3 regions of the Pararhizobium sp. DWP3-4 genome follow, and region 3 is predicted to be linked to each of the others. Evidence: predicted binding sites of a transcription regulator. Region 3 holds the regulator's gene; each other region holds the start of a gene.

Region 1 (4,281 bases), on a different contig from region 3:
CCGCTGGCGCTCGGCCGCAGTCATCAATTCGTTGTTGTGGATCTGCTCGGCAGCGGGCTTCAGGAGGTTCATCCAGCGGCCGATGAAATCGCCGGGTGACAGCGGTTCGGCATCGAGATCGAGTGCTGCCTTGATGCCCCCGCAGCGGCCATGGCCCATGACGACGATATCGCTGACCTTCAACACCTGCACGGCGAACTCGAGAGCCGCCGATGTCGAGTGATACTGGCCGTCCGGCTCGTAAGGCGGCATCATGTTGGCGACGTTGCGCACCACAAACAATTCGCCGGGGCCGCTGTCGAAGATGGTTTCCGGCGCCGCGCGGCTGTCACAACAGGCAATGACCATGGTCTTCGGCTGCTGACCGGTTTCGGCCAAGGCCTTGTAGCGCTGCTGCTGCTCGCTGAAGCGGCCGCTCATGAAATTGTTGTAGCCGTTCAGCAAATAGTCCGGGAAACGCTGCATGATGCTTGATCACTCCAATTATTTAGACAATTGAGATGTACATTCGCATGTCGGCTCTGCAGCACATACCATCTTTGTGCGCCGCACACAGGCAAATTACGGCAGCCCGCGCCGCCGGTTACATCCGAAATTCTCCGTTTGGTTTGCGTGGGTGAAAAACGGTTTATTCGCTCAAGGCATGGGCTGGCAAGAGGGTAGATCGGCCGAACGATATCAGGAGCGCCGTTTCTGACCGGGATGCAGCAACCGGCGCATCTGAACCATCGCCATCGGCGTCGCAAGACTGGACGCGTCCCGCTCGAGCGTCAACTCATCGGCACCGCGCTTGCCCGTGCGCGCGATGATCTCGAAGACGCTGGCGGTTGCCAGCTGCAAGGCGCGCTCCTCGTTCAAGCCTTCCAGAAGCCGGGCAACGAACAAGGCCGCCAAGAGGTCGCCAGTCCCGTTCGGCGGATTGTCGATCAGCCGATGCTCGGCCAGCAGCGCATGATTGCCGGACAGATAGAGATTACCGGTGCCGCCATTCATCATCGGGATGGCAGATGTCACCAGCATGCGCGACGGCCCGAGCGACAGGGCCGCTTCCAGAATGGCGGTGTTCGTCTCAAGCTCGGCGCCGCAGAGCCAGGCCAGCTCGAACCGGTTTGGCGTGGCAAGCGAGGCCAATGGCAGCAACCGGTCGCGCATCGCGATCGCCGTGGCCTCAGGCACGTACAGCCCGCCGACATCGCCCATTACCGGGTCGCAGGCATAAAACAGGTCCGGATTCTTCGCCCGCAAAGCCTCGACCAGCCGCGCCACACCGTCCGCCTGATGGGCGGCACCGAGATAACCGGAGAGAACAGCCCGCACCTCTCCCGTCCACGGGGCGCGGATCAGATCGTCGATCAACCTGTCGAAATCATCAGGGCCGACCGTCACTCGCGTCGAGGGGCCATGGCCGGGATGCCAGGGCAGGATCACCGTCGGCAAGGCCCAGACCGGATAACCCAGCGTCTCTAGCGCAAAGACGGCAGCGCGATTGCCCACGGACCCGCGAATCACATGGCTGGAAATGACGATGACGGCGCCGGGGGCAGGCTCAGACATTTTGCGATTTTCCGCTGTTTCGAGCTGCCCAGATCGCCCGACAGTCATGCCGCTGTCAACTGCGACTGCCAAAAGATCGAAAGGACACATTTCCGGCTCGTTCATGAGAACAAAGAAATATGCAAATACAACCGATTGAATTCGAAAATCGGCCAATTCTTCCCGAAAATTTCATAAAACCATTCCGAATTGGATCAATCTGACCGAAAAATAGCCACAAAAACAATCGCCATGGACAATTCTTCTGTTAGGTTTGGCCAAAATGGTGATTGCGGGGAGATACGTCATGGGCACCAAATACAATCCGAAAAAAGACCGTCATTTCGAAGCGGTGAGCGAAGCCGGCAAGCTGCTGGGGGTGAAAATGCTCGCTCCGGAGATCCTGTTTCGCCGTGCCAGCCATGACGATCTCGACGCCTATACGCCCACCATGCTGGCTTTGACGGCAGCGCATGCGCTGACCGCCATCAATCGCAAGGAAAGCGACCGTCCGGTCATCTCCGTCGAATCGGTAGACGGCATCGCGCCGAATGCAACCGACGTCTCGATCCTGTCCGTGACCGACCGCAACATGCCCTTCCTCTACGATTCGATCATGGGCGAGGTGACCAGCACCCACCGTGACATTCATCTTGCCGTACATCCTATTCTGGTTCTTGAGGCCGGAAAGCCGGCTAAAATCTTCGACCCGGAAGAAAAGAGCGATCCGGCCACCCGGATCAGCCATATTCAGATTCATATTAGCCGCGTCACCGACACCGAAGCCGAAGACCTGAAGGAGCGGATTGCCAACGTGCTCTCCCAGGTTCATCAGGCGGTCGGCGACTGGACCTCGATGTCGGGCCTGCTCGATCAGGCGATGAACGAATTGGAAAACCACGCCCCCAACAGCAAGAAGGGCGATCGCGACGAGGCGCTGGCCTTCCTGCGCTGGTTGCGCGGCAACAATTTCACCTTCCTCGGCATGCGCGAATACACCTATTCCGGCAAGGGCGAGAATGCCGTGGTCGAACGCGGCGAAGGGCGCGGCCTCGGTATTCTTTCCAATCCCGACGTGCGCGTGCTGCGCCAGGGAAAGGATGCCGTGCTGACGACGCCGGAAATCCTTGCCTTTCTCAACGGCCCGGATTTCCTCATCGTCACCAAGGCCAATGTCAAATCTGTGGTGCACCGCCGCGCCTATATGGATTATATCGGGGTCAAGCGCTTCGACAAGGCCGGCAATGTCGCCGGCGAACTGCGCATCGTCGGCCTGTTCACCTCCAGCGCCTATACGCGCCCGGCAGCCGACATTCCGCTGCTCCGCTTCAAGGTCGAGAAGATCGTCGATCATTTCGGCTTCGATCCGCAGAGCCATTCAGGCAAGATGCTGACCAACACGCTGGAATCCTATCCGCGAGACGACCTTTTCCAGATCGACGTCAGCCTTTTGGCAAGTTTCTGCGAGCAGATCAACGAACTGGCGGACCGGCCGCGAATCCGGGTTCTGCCGCGTATCGATCACTTCGACCGTTTCGTATCCGTTATAGTTTACGTGCCGCGCGAACAGTATGATTCCGACGTGCGCGAAAAGATCGGGCTTTATCTGAAGACCGTCTATGACGGCCGCGTGTCCGCCTATTATCCGGCTTTCCCTGAGGGCGGTCTTGCCCGCGTGCATTTCATCATCGGCCGTTCCGGCGGCAAGACGCCGCGTGTGCCGCAAGCCAAGCTGGAAGACGCGGTGCGCGATATCGTCACCCGCTGGATCGACCGGTTCAACCTGCTGGCGCGCCATGACGGCGTGTCGATCTCCGTCAATGAAGCCTATCAGGCAGCCTTCACGCCAGCCGAGGCCCATGCCGATCTCGCCGATATCGCGGCCTGCTCGCCTGATGACCCGATCCGCATCGCTTTCTATCAGAAGCGCGGCAAGGGCCCGGAATCGCTGGAGCTGAAGATTTTCCATGCCGGCGAGCCGGTTTCGCTGTCGCACCGTGTGCCGCTGCTGGAAAACCTCGGCTTCCGGGTTATCAGCGAACAGACCCATGATATTACCGTCTCCTGCGCCAAGGGCGGCGATCGGCTCGTCGTTCTGCACGATATGGAACTGATCCATCGCGACGGACATCTGCTCAGTCTCGACAAGACCGGCCCGATGCTGGAGGAAGCCTATCTTTCCGCCTGGAACGGCGTGATCGAAGATGACAGCTTCAACCGGCTGATCCTGCTTGCCGGCCTCAGCGCCCGCGAGGTGACGGTGCTGCGCGCCTATGCGCGCTACCTGCGCCAGGCCGGCATCACCTATTCCCAAGGCTATCTCGCCGACACGCTGAACAAATATCCAGCAATCGCTGCGGATATTTTCAAGCTTTTCGTCACCCGTATGGATCCCGTGCTGGAAGACAAGCCGAAGACCAAGCGCACTGCAGCGTTGAGAGCGGCGATCGAACAGGCCCTGGACGCCGTTCCAATCCTTGACGAGGACCAAATCCTGCGGCGCTACGTCAACGCCGTCGAGGCGACGCTGCGCACCAACTATTTCCAGCGCGATGCCGATGGCAATCCGAAGGTGATGCTGGCTTTCAAGCTCGATCCGAAGATCCTCGACGGCCTGCCGGAGCCGCGGCCTTTCCGCGAAATCTTCGTCTATGGCACGCAGGTCGAAGGCGTGCACCTGCGCTTCGGCAAGGTGGCCCGCGGCGGGCTGCGCTGGTCGGACCGGTCGCAGGATTACCGCACCGAAGT
Region 2 (4,281 bases), on a different contig from region 3:
TGGTTGCGCCGTGTCGAGATCGAGGAAGACCGCATCGACGATCAGCCGCGCGCCTTTTCCGGCGGCATGCGCCAGCGCCTGCAGATCGCCCGCAATCTGGTTACGTCCCCGCGTCTCGTGTTCATGGACGAGCCGACCGGCGGTCTCGATGTGTCGGTTCAGGCCCGTCTGCTCGATCTGGTGCGCGGCCTTGTCCATGACCTCGGCCTGTCGGCGATCATCGTTACCCACGATCTTGCCGTCGCCCGGCTTCTGTCGCACCGGATGATGGTGATGAAAGACGGTCTGGTGATCGAGCATGGGCTGACCGACCGGGTTCTCGACGATCCGCGCGAGCCCTACACCCAGCTCCTCGTTTCCTCGATCCTTCAGGTGTAACCATGGCCACTCCCCTCGTTGTTTCCGAAGTCGCCAAGAGCTTCACCATGCACCTGCGCGACGGTATCCGGTTGCCGGTCGTCAATGGCGTGTCGTTCTCCGTCAAGAAGGGTGAATGCGTCGTGCTCGGCGGTCCGTCCGGGGTCGGCAAGAGTTCGATCCTGAAGATGCTCTACGGCAATTACGGCGTCGATGCCGGCCAGATCCTGATCGAGCATCAAGGCCATCTGGTCGATCTCGCCAAGGCAGCACCCCGCGCGGTGCTGGAAGTCCGGCGCGATACGCTGGGTTATGTCAGCCAGTTCCTGCGCGTCGTTCCGCGCGTGTCGGCGCTCGATGTCGTTGCCGAGCCGCTTCTGGCGCGCGGGGTCGATCAGGCTGTCGCGCGTGAAAAGGCGGCTGAGCTGCTGGCGAAACTCAATCTGCCGCGCGAACTCTGGCAGTTGCCGCCGGCCACTTTCTCGGGTGGCGAGCAGCAGCGCGTCAACATCGCCCGCGGTTTCATTACCGACCATGCAATCCTTCTGCTCGACGAACCGACGGCGTCGCTGGATGCGACGAACCGCCGGGTGGTGGTCGAGATGATCGCCTCCAAGAAGGCTGAAGGGGTTGCCCTGCTCGGGATTTTCCACGACGAGGAAGTCCGCGATGCCGTCGCCGACCGCATCCTCGACGTCTCCGCCTTTTCGCCGCGAAAGGCTGCCGCATGAGCCAGAAACTGAGTGTGGAACCGACGATCCACCCGACCGCCACCGTCAATCAATCGACCCTTGGGCGGTATACGGAAGTGGGCGATCGTTGCCGCCTCGACGAGGTCGAGTTCGGCGACTATTCCTATATCGAGCGCGACGGGATGATCTGGTGTGCGACGATCGGAAAATTCGCCAATCTGGCGGCATCCGTTCGCATCAACGCCACCAACCATCCGACCTGGCGGGCAACGCTTCACCATTTCACCTATCGCGCTTCGAACTACTGGCCGGATGCCGATGTGGAGCAGGACTTCTTTGCCTGGCGGCGTGAAAACCGGGTCGTCATTGGGCACGATGTCTGGATCGGCCACGGGGCGACGGTGCTGCCCGGTGTCACGATCGGCAACGGCGCGGTCGTCGGCTCCGGGGCGGTCGTCTCCAAGGATGTGGCGCCCTACACCATCGTCGGCGGCGTTCCGGCCAAGCTGATCCGCGAACGTTTCGGCAAGGAGATTGCCGGCCGTTTCGAGAAGCTGGCCTGGTGGGATTGGGATCACGCCAAGCTGCGCGAGGCCCTCGACGACTTCAGAATGCTCGATGCAGACGCATTCCTTGCCCGTCACAATGCCTGAGTTTTGGCACGCCAATCCCCGCCTTTGCGGGGATTGTGGACTGTAACAAAAACAACATCAAACTGACATTCCCCTTTCATCAACCGCCATTATGGCAAGGGCATACCGGTAACCGGTGCCACTGCCAGAGGACGACTGCCCATGTTTCAGCTGAAGAATGTAACCCGTCAGTTCGGCAAGAAGATTGCCGTCAACTCGGTTACTTTCAACATCCCGCAGGGCCAGATGGTCGGCATCATCGGCCGGTCCGGTGCGGGCAAGTCGACGTTGCTCAGGATGATCAATCGTCTCAACGATGTTTCGTCGGGCTCCATCCATTTCGGTGATCTCGAAGTATCGTCGCTGCGCGGTGCAGCCCTTCGCAACTGGCAGCGCGATTGCGCCATGATCTTCCAGCAGTTCAATCTTGTGCCGCGTCTCGACGTTTTGACCAACGTGCTGCTCGGCCGCCTCAATCACCGCTCGACGGTTCTCAGTATCCTCAACATGTTCACCCGCGAAGAGCGGATCATGGCGATCGGCGCGCTGGAACGTCTGGGTATCGAACAGACGGCGCTGCAGCCGGCCGGCACCCTGTCCGGCGGCCAGCAGCAGCGTGTCGCGATTGCCCGCGCCCTGATGCAGCAGCCGAAGATGCTGCTCGCCGACGAGCCGATCGCTTCGCTCGACCCGCTGAATGCCAAGATCGTCATGGACGCTCTGCGCGATATCAACGAGCGCGACGGCATCACTGTCGTCACCAACCTGCACACGCTGGATACGGCGCGCAATTACTGCGAGCGCATCATCGGCATGGCGCATGGAAGCGTTGTTTTCGATGGGCCGCCGCAGGAACTGACCGCGGCAGCGGTTGCCGAAATCTACGGTTCGGGCGCCGAGCTTGATGAATCGATGACGTCGACCAGCATCAATATTCCGGCTGCGCAGGACAACACGAAATCCGCCGGCGTCAAGCCGCTGGCACTGGCCGGGCTCTAGAGAGCGAGCCGGGATCGAAAGCCCGCGTCAAGGGCAGACGCTTTGCAACCGAATGTGAACCGGCGCCGCCGGGATAACAGGAGAAGACCCTTATGTTGAAGAAAGCACTTTTGAGCGCTGTTGCGCTCTTTGCCCTCGTTGGCCACGTTCAGGCTGAAGACCTCAAGGAATTCCGCGTCGGCATCATCGGTGGCGAAAACGAAGCCGACCGCCTGCGCAACTACCAGTGCCTCGGCGATCACCTGAAGACGGCGCTGAATGTCGAGAAGGTTTCCTTCTTCCCGGCCGCCGACTATGACGGCGTTATCCAGGGCCTGCTCGGCGGCACGCTCGATTATGCCGAACTCGGCGCGTCCGGTTATGCCAAGATCTTTCTCGCCAAGGCTGACGCCGTCGAGCCGATCCTGACGACCGAACAGTCCGACGGCTCGACCGGCTACTACTCGATCATGGTTGCCCGCAAGGACAAGGGCTATGCCAGCGTCGCCGACCTCAAAGGCAAGAAGCTCGGCTTTGCTGATCCGGACTCGACTTCGGGCTACCTGATCCCGAGCGTGACGCTGCCGGAGACGATCGGCATGCCGGTCAAGGAATTCTTCGCTGAAACCGGTTTCGGCGGCGGCCATGAAAACCTCGTTCTCGAAGTGCTCAAGGGCACTTTCGATGCGGGCACGACCTTCGGCTCGGGCATCGGCGAGTTCAAGGACGGTTACACGTCCGGCAACCTGCACAAGATGGTCGAAAAGGGCGTTCTCGACATGAACGACCTGGTCGAACTGTGGCGCTCGCCGCTGATCCCGAACGGCCCGATCGTCGTTCGCACCTCGATGAACAATGACATGAAGGCCAAGTTCAAGCAGTTCATGCTCGATCTGCCGAAGACCGATGCAGCCTGCTTTGCCGGCGTCATGGGCGGCGACTTCAAGGGCTTCGTCGAAGTCAACTCCGACTTCTACAAGCCGATCATCGACGCCCGCAAGTCGACCATCGGCGGCTGATATCGTCAAAATTCAAAGCGCTGGCCGGCCATTCCGACCAGCGCTTCCTTGTTTAAGCAGTCTCGGGGCATGACGCCCAGCGAGGCCTCGTGTTTGCCGGAGACTTCATGGCCACGTCAGCGCTTCCCACGACCTTGAGCGACAATGGCGCCGTGGTCGAACGCCACTGGCAGGAGCTCAATCTCCGCCGCCGCACCTACACGTTTCTTGGTCTTGCGCTCTTGGCCGTGGCTCTGTCCGGATCGCTGTGGTTTGCCAATGCGACCAATGCCGGCAAGTTCTTCGATCGCCTGCCCTATTTCTTCGATTTCGTCGGCGACCTCGTGCCCCGCGACGGTGCGGAAATCGGCCGGGCGATGTTCGATCTGCCCTCGCCCTATGACGACGGCAGCCTGAAATACAATTATCCCGAAGGCCGGATGTATCTGACCGACAGCATTTACGTGCCCGAATATTTCTACAAGATGCTGGAAACGCTGAATATCGCCATCTTCTCGACCATCTTCGGCATGTTCTTCGGCTTCATTCTCTGCTTCTTTGCCGCCCGCAACCTGATGCCCAACCCGTGGGTTCGCGGCTTGGCCCGGCGTGTGATGGAAATCC
Region 3 (4,281 bases):
AGGGCACGCAATTCCTGCATGAATTCCTTCGGTACCGTGCGGATACCGCCCTCGCCCTGGATCGGCTCGATCAGGATCGCAGCGGTCTCTTCGCTGATGGCAGCCTTCAGGGCGCCCATGTCGCCGAATGGCACCTGATAGAAGCCCGGCGCCTTCGGGCCGAAGCCTTCCAAGTACTTTGCCTGCCCACCGGCGGCGATGGTCGCCAGCGTGCGGCCGTGGAAGGCGCCTTCGAACGTGATGATGTGAAACTTTTCCGGCTGGCCCTTGGAAAAATGATAGCGCCGCGCCGTCTTGATGGCGCATTCCAGCGCTTCTGCACCGGAATTGGTGAAAAACACCTTGTCGGCGAACGTCGCTTCCGTCAGCCGGCGGCTGAGGCTTTCCTGGCCGGGAACTTCATAAAGGTTGGAGAGGTGCCAGACCTTGTCTGCCTGCTCCTTCAATGCCGACACAAGATGCGGATGTGCGTGCCCCAGCGAATTAACCGCCACACCGCCAGCAAAATCGAGATATCGGGTACCGTCCTCGGCGATCAGCCAGACGCCTTCGCCGCGCTCGAAGCGCAGGGGCGCGCGTGCATATGTGTCATAAAGCGGCGTGGCATCGGCCATGGCGCATGTCTCCTCAAACCATCACGGCAATTGTACAATCGGCGTCGTCGACAGGGCTGTGACCAACCCGCAAAAAATCAAAATGCCGCCTTTCGGCGGCAGGGGCACTATCTTCACTTCGCACTGCGATGTCAACAAAAGCCCATGATTTCCGGCAATTCACGGCTATACAACGGACGCAATTTTTTTAGCCGGATACCCTTGCAAAAATGCCACGCATCGCAAGCAAGTTGGGGAAAACTCAGAAATCGATTCGGTGAGATTCCCCGGACTCTTGTCAGAGAGTCCCCCGGGCTCTACGTTAAGAAACAATTACTAGAACGCATGCGGCGGACCTAGTCACCAAAAGTGTTATCGCGTTTCAGCCTCGGATCACATCCAGGGCTCGGTGGAGGATTCGACCATCACCAACGCTGGGAATGGAGACAAGACCATGAATTGGACTGACGAGCGGGTCGAAAAACTCAAGAAATTGTGGGCCGAAGGCTTGAGCGCGAGCCAGATCGCTGCACAGCTCGGCGGCGTCAGCCGTAACGCCGTCATCGGCAAGGTCCACCGTCTCTGCCTGCCGGGCCGCGCCAAGGCCGGCGGCAGCACTGCAACGGCACGTGCAAAACGTCCAGCACCGTCCGCTGCGCCGCGTGCACCGACTTACACAGCGTCGCGCATGACCGCCACCCGCACAGTGACCCGCACCGCCGGTGCAACCGTCATGAAGGAAGAAGTGGAAATCGGCGCGAGCGAGGATCAGGAAGCAGCACCGGCCGGCAATAACGTTGTCGTTCCAATGTCGCGCCGCCTGGTCCTGACCGAGCTTACCGACCGCACCTGCAAGTGGCCGATCGGCGATCCGATGAAGGACGAGTTCCACTTCTGCGGCAACGATTCCCCGGACACATCGCCCTACTGCACATTCCACGCCAAGCTTGCCTACCAGCCGTCCGGCGAGCGTCGCCGGGCCCGCTGAGGCCGGATCGGCCGTGCGTTTCGTCAATCCCATCCCGTTCGTGCGGGATATTGGCATCTCGAAGACTTTCTATTGCGAGATACTGGGATTGGTGATCAGCCGAGACTTCGGCAATTTCATCATGTTTGAAACGGGATTTGCCATCCATGACGGCAAATCCCTGGAAACGACGATCTGGGGACATTCGTCAGTCATTCCCGAGCCCTATGGCCGCCAAAATATCCTGCTCTATTTCGAACACGATAAATTGGATGCGCTTTTCGAGCGCATTGCCGGCGATGTAAACCTCATCCACCCCATCGAGACGCAAGCCTGGGGGCAGAGGGTCTTCCGCCTTTATGATCCGGATGGTCACGCCATAGAGATTGGCGAACCGCTCGGCAGTGTCTGACGGTTCTTCCCTGTACGGCGCTCAGCTTTCGAGCGAATAGCCGGCGCCGCGCACGGTGCGGATCACGTCCTGCATGTTGGAAAAGTTCAGCGCCTTGCGCAGGCGTCCGACATGGACGTCCACGGTGCGCTCATCGACATAGATGTCGTGGCCCCAGACGCCGTCCAGAAGCTGCGAGCGCGAAAAGACACGGCCGGGCGAGGCCATGAAGAATTCCAGCAGGCGGAACTCGGTCGGTCCGAGACGAACTTCGCGGGTCTTGCGATGGACGCGATGGGTTTCGCGGTCGAGTTCGATATCGCCGCATTTCAGCAGCGTTGACAGCACTTCGGGCTTGGCCCGGCGCAGCATCGCTTTGACCCGCGCCATCAGTTCGGGCGTCGAGAACGGCTTGACCACATAGTCGTCGGCGCCGGTGGCGAGCCCGCGAACACGTTCGCTTTCCTCGCCGCGTGCCGTCAGCATAATGATCGGCAGGCGCTCTGTCTCGGAGCGCTGGCGCAGCCGGCGGCACAGTTCGATGCCGGAAACCCCCGGCAGCATCCAATCGAGGATCAGGAGATCGGGAAGGCGTTCCTGCAGGCGCATTTCCGCCTCGTCGCCACGATTGATCGTATCGACTTCAAACCCTTCGGCCTCAAGATTGTATCGGAGGAGGACGCTGAGCGCCTCTTCATCTTCAACGACGGCAATTCTTGGCAACATTCAGTTCAGCTCCTTGGCGCCCGGCCGGATGGCCGAAGGCTTGCCGAGCGGCTCCAGCGGTCGCTCGCGCAATCAGTGCGTAAGAATTTACTTACTTTATCGCGTGATCAGTTACCGATCGCGCCGACCGTGTTGGCCGTATCGTCCTTCGGTCGCTCGCCGACAGGCTGCGCGCCGGTCGCCATATAATAGATGGTTTCGGCGATGTTGGTGGCGTGGTCGCCGATGCGCTCGATGTTCTTGGCGCAGAACAAGAGATGCGTGCAAGGCGTGATGTTGCGCGGATCTTCCATCATGTAGGTCAACAGTTCACGGAAAAGCGACGTGTAGATCGCATCGATCTCGTTGTCGCGTTCGCGGATGCTGTTGGCCTTTTCCGGCGAACGCGACGCATAGACGTCGAGCACTTCCTTGAGCTGAACGAGCGCAAGCTCGGCCAGATGCTCGAGGCCGCGGGCCAGCTGACGCGGCAGGCTGGCGGTCGATACGGCGATGACCCGCTTGGCGTTGTTCTTGCCGAGATCGCCGACCCGCTCGAGATCGGCGGCAATGCGGATCGATCCCATGATTTCGCGCAGGTCGGCAGCCATCGGCTGGCGCTTGGCGATGGTGACGATTGCTTTTTCGCCGATCTGGCGCTCGGCCTCATCGAGAATGGCGTCGTCGGAAATGACCTTCTGGGCAAGCGCCAAGTCGGAATTGACCAGCGCGCGCACGGATTCGGCCACCATCTGTTCGGCCAGGCCGCCCATCTCGGAGATACGCCGGGTCAGGTACTTCAGATCTTCGTCGTAGACGGAAGCAATGTGCGTAGACATGATTGTTTTTCCTTGCGATCACAATCCGGGTTGGAAGGCCACCACCCTGCCCTCATGACAGGGTGGCAAGCTAAGTCCTCAGCCGAAGCGGCCCATGATGTAGTCCTGGGTCCGCTGGTCGTCCGGATTGGTGAACATCTTGTCGGTGTCGTTTTCCTCGACGAGATTGCCGAGGTGGAACATGGCGGTGCGCTGCGAAACGCGGGCGGCCTGCTGCATCGAGTGCGTGACGATGACAATCGTGTAGTTCGTGCGCAGTTCATGGATCAGTTCCTCGACCTTGGCGGTCGCGATCGGATCCAGCGCCGAGCACGGCTCGTCCATCAGGATGACTTCCGGGCTGACGGCAACGGCGCGGGCAATGCACAGACGCTGCTGCTGACCACCGGAAAGGCCGGTGCCGGATTCATGCAGGCGATCCTTCACCTCGTTCCAGAGGCCGGCCTTCTGCAGGCTTGACTCGACGATCTGATCGAGTTCGGCCTTGGTGCGGGCGAGACCGTGGATCTTCGGACCGTAGGTGACGTTTTCATAGATCGACTTCGGGAACGGGTTGGGCTTCTGGAAGACCATGCCGACGCGGGCACGAAGTTCCACCACGTCGATGCTCGGGTCGTAGATGTCGCCGTCATCGAGGGTGATCTTGCCGGTAACGCGGCAGCTGTCGATGGTGTCGTTCATGCGGTTGAGCGTCCGCAGGAATGTCGACTTGCCGCAGCCCGACGGGCCGATCAGCGCGGTGACGGTGTTTTCGCGAACATTGAGGTTCACATCGAAAAGCGCACG

Evidence for each region. The regulator PhoB, encoded in region 3, activates phosphate uptake and scavenging genes when phosphate is short. The targets are predictions, from matches to a motif close to TGTCATNNANCTGTCAT.
Region 1: the regulator PhoB is predicted to act here: its motif matches at 1,597-1,613, upstream of ACP7E6_RS19705 (NAD-glutamate dehydrogenase).
Region 2: the regulator PhoB is predicted to act here: its motif matches at 1,766-1,782, upstream of phnC (phosphonate ABC transporter ATP-binding protein).

Annotation. Positions count from the first base shown of each region.
Region 1 is NZ_JAFCXF010000007.1:262,961-267,241, forward strand. It holds gene ACP7E6_RS19695 (carbonic anhydrase) at 1-465, opposite strand, end outside; gene pdxY (pyridoxal kinase PdxY) at 679-1,554, opposite strand; gene ACP7E6_RS19705 (NAD-glutamate dehydrogenase) at 1,841-4,281, shown strand, end outside.
Region 2 is NZ_JAFCXF010000007.1:155,002-159,282, reverse strand. It holds gene phnK (phosphonate C-P lyase system protein PhnK) at 1-378, shown strand, start outside; gene phnL (phosphonate C-P lyase system protein PhnL) at 381-1,088, shown strand; gene ACP7E6_RS19165 (DapH/DapD/GlmU-related protein) at 1,085-1,702, shown strand; gene phnC (phosphonate ABC transporter ATP-binding protein) at 1,844-2,680, shown strand; gene phnD (phosphonate ABC transporter substrate-binding protein) at 2,773-3,678, shown strand; gene phnE (phosphonate ABC transporter, permease protein PhnE) at 3,786-4,281, shown strand, end outside.
Region 3 is NZ_JAFCXF010000002.1:744,932-749,212, forward strand. It holds gene ACP7E6_RS08875 (aspartate aminotransferase family protein) at 1-614, opposite strand, end outside; gene ACP7E6_RS08880 (GcrA family cell cycle regulator) at 1,048-1,581, shown strand; gene ACP7E6_RS08885 (VOC family protein) at 1,595-1,972, shown strand; gene phoB (phosphate regulon transcriptional regulator PhoB) at 1,994-2,677, opposite strand; gene phoU (phosphate signaling complex protein PhoU) at 2,785-3,495, opposite strand; gene pstB (phosphate ABC transporter ATP-binding protein PstB) at 3,574-4,281, opposite strand, start outside.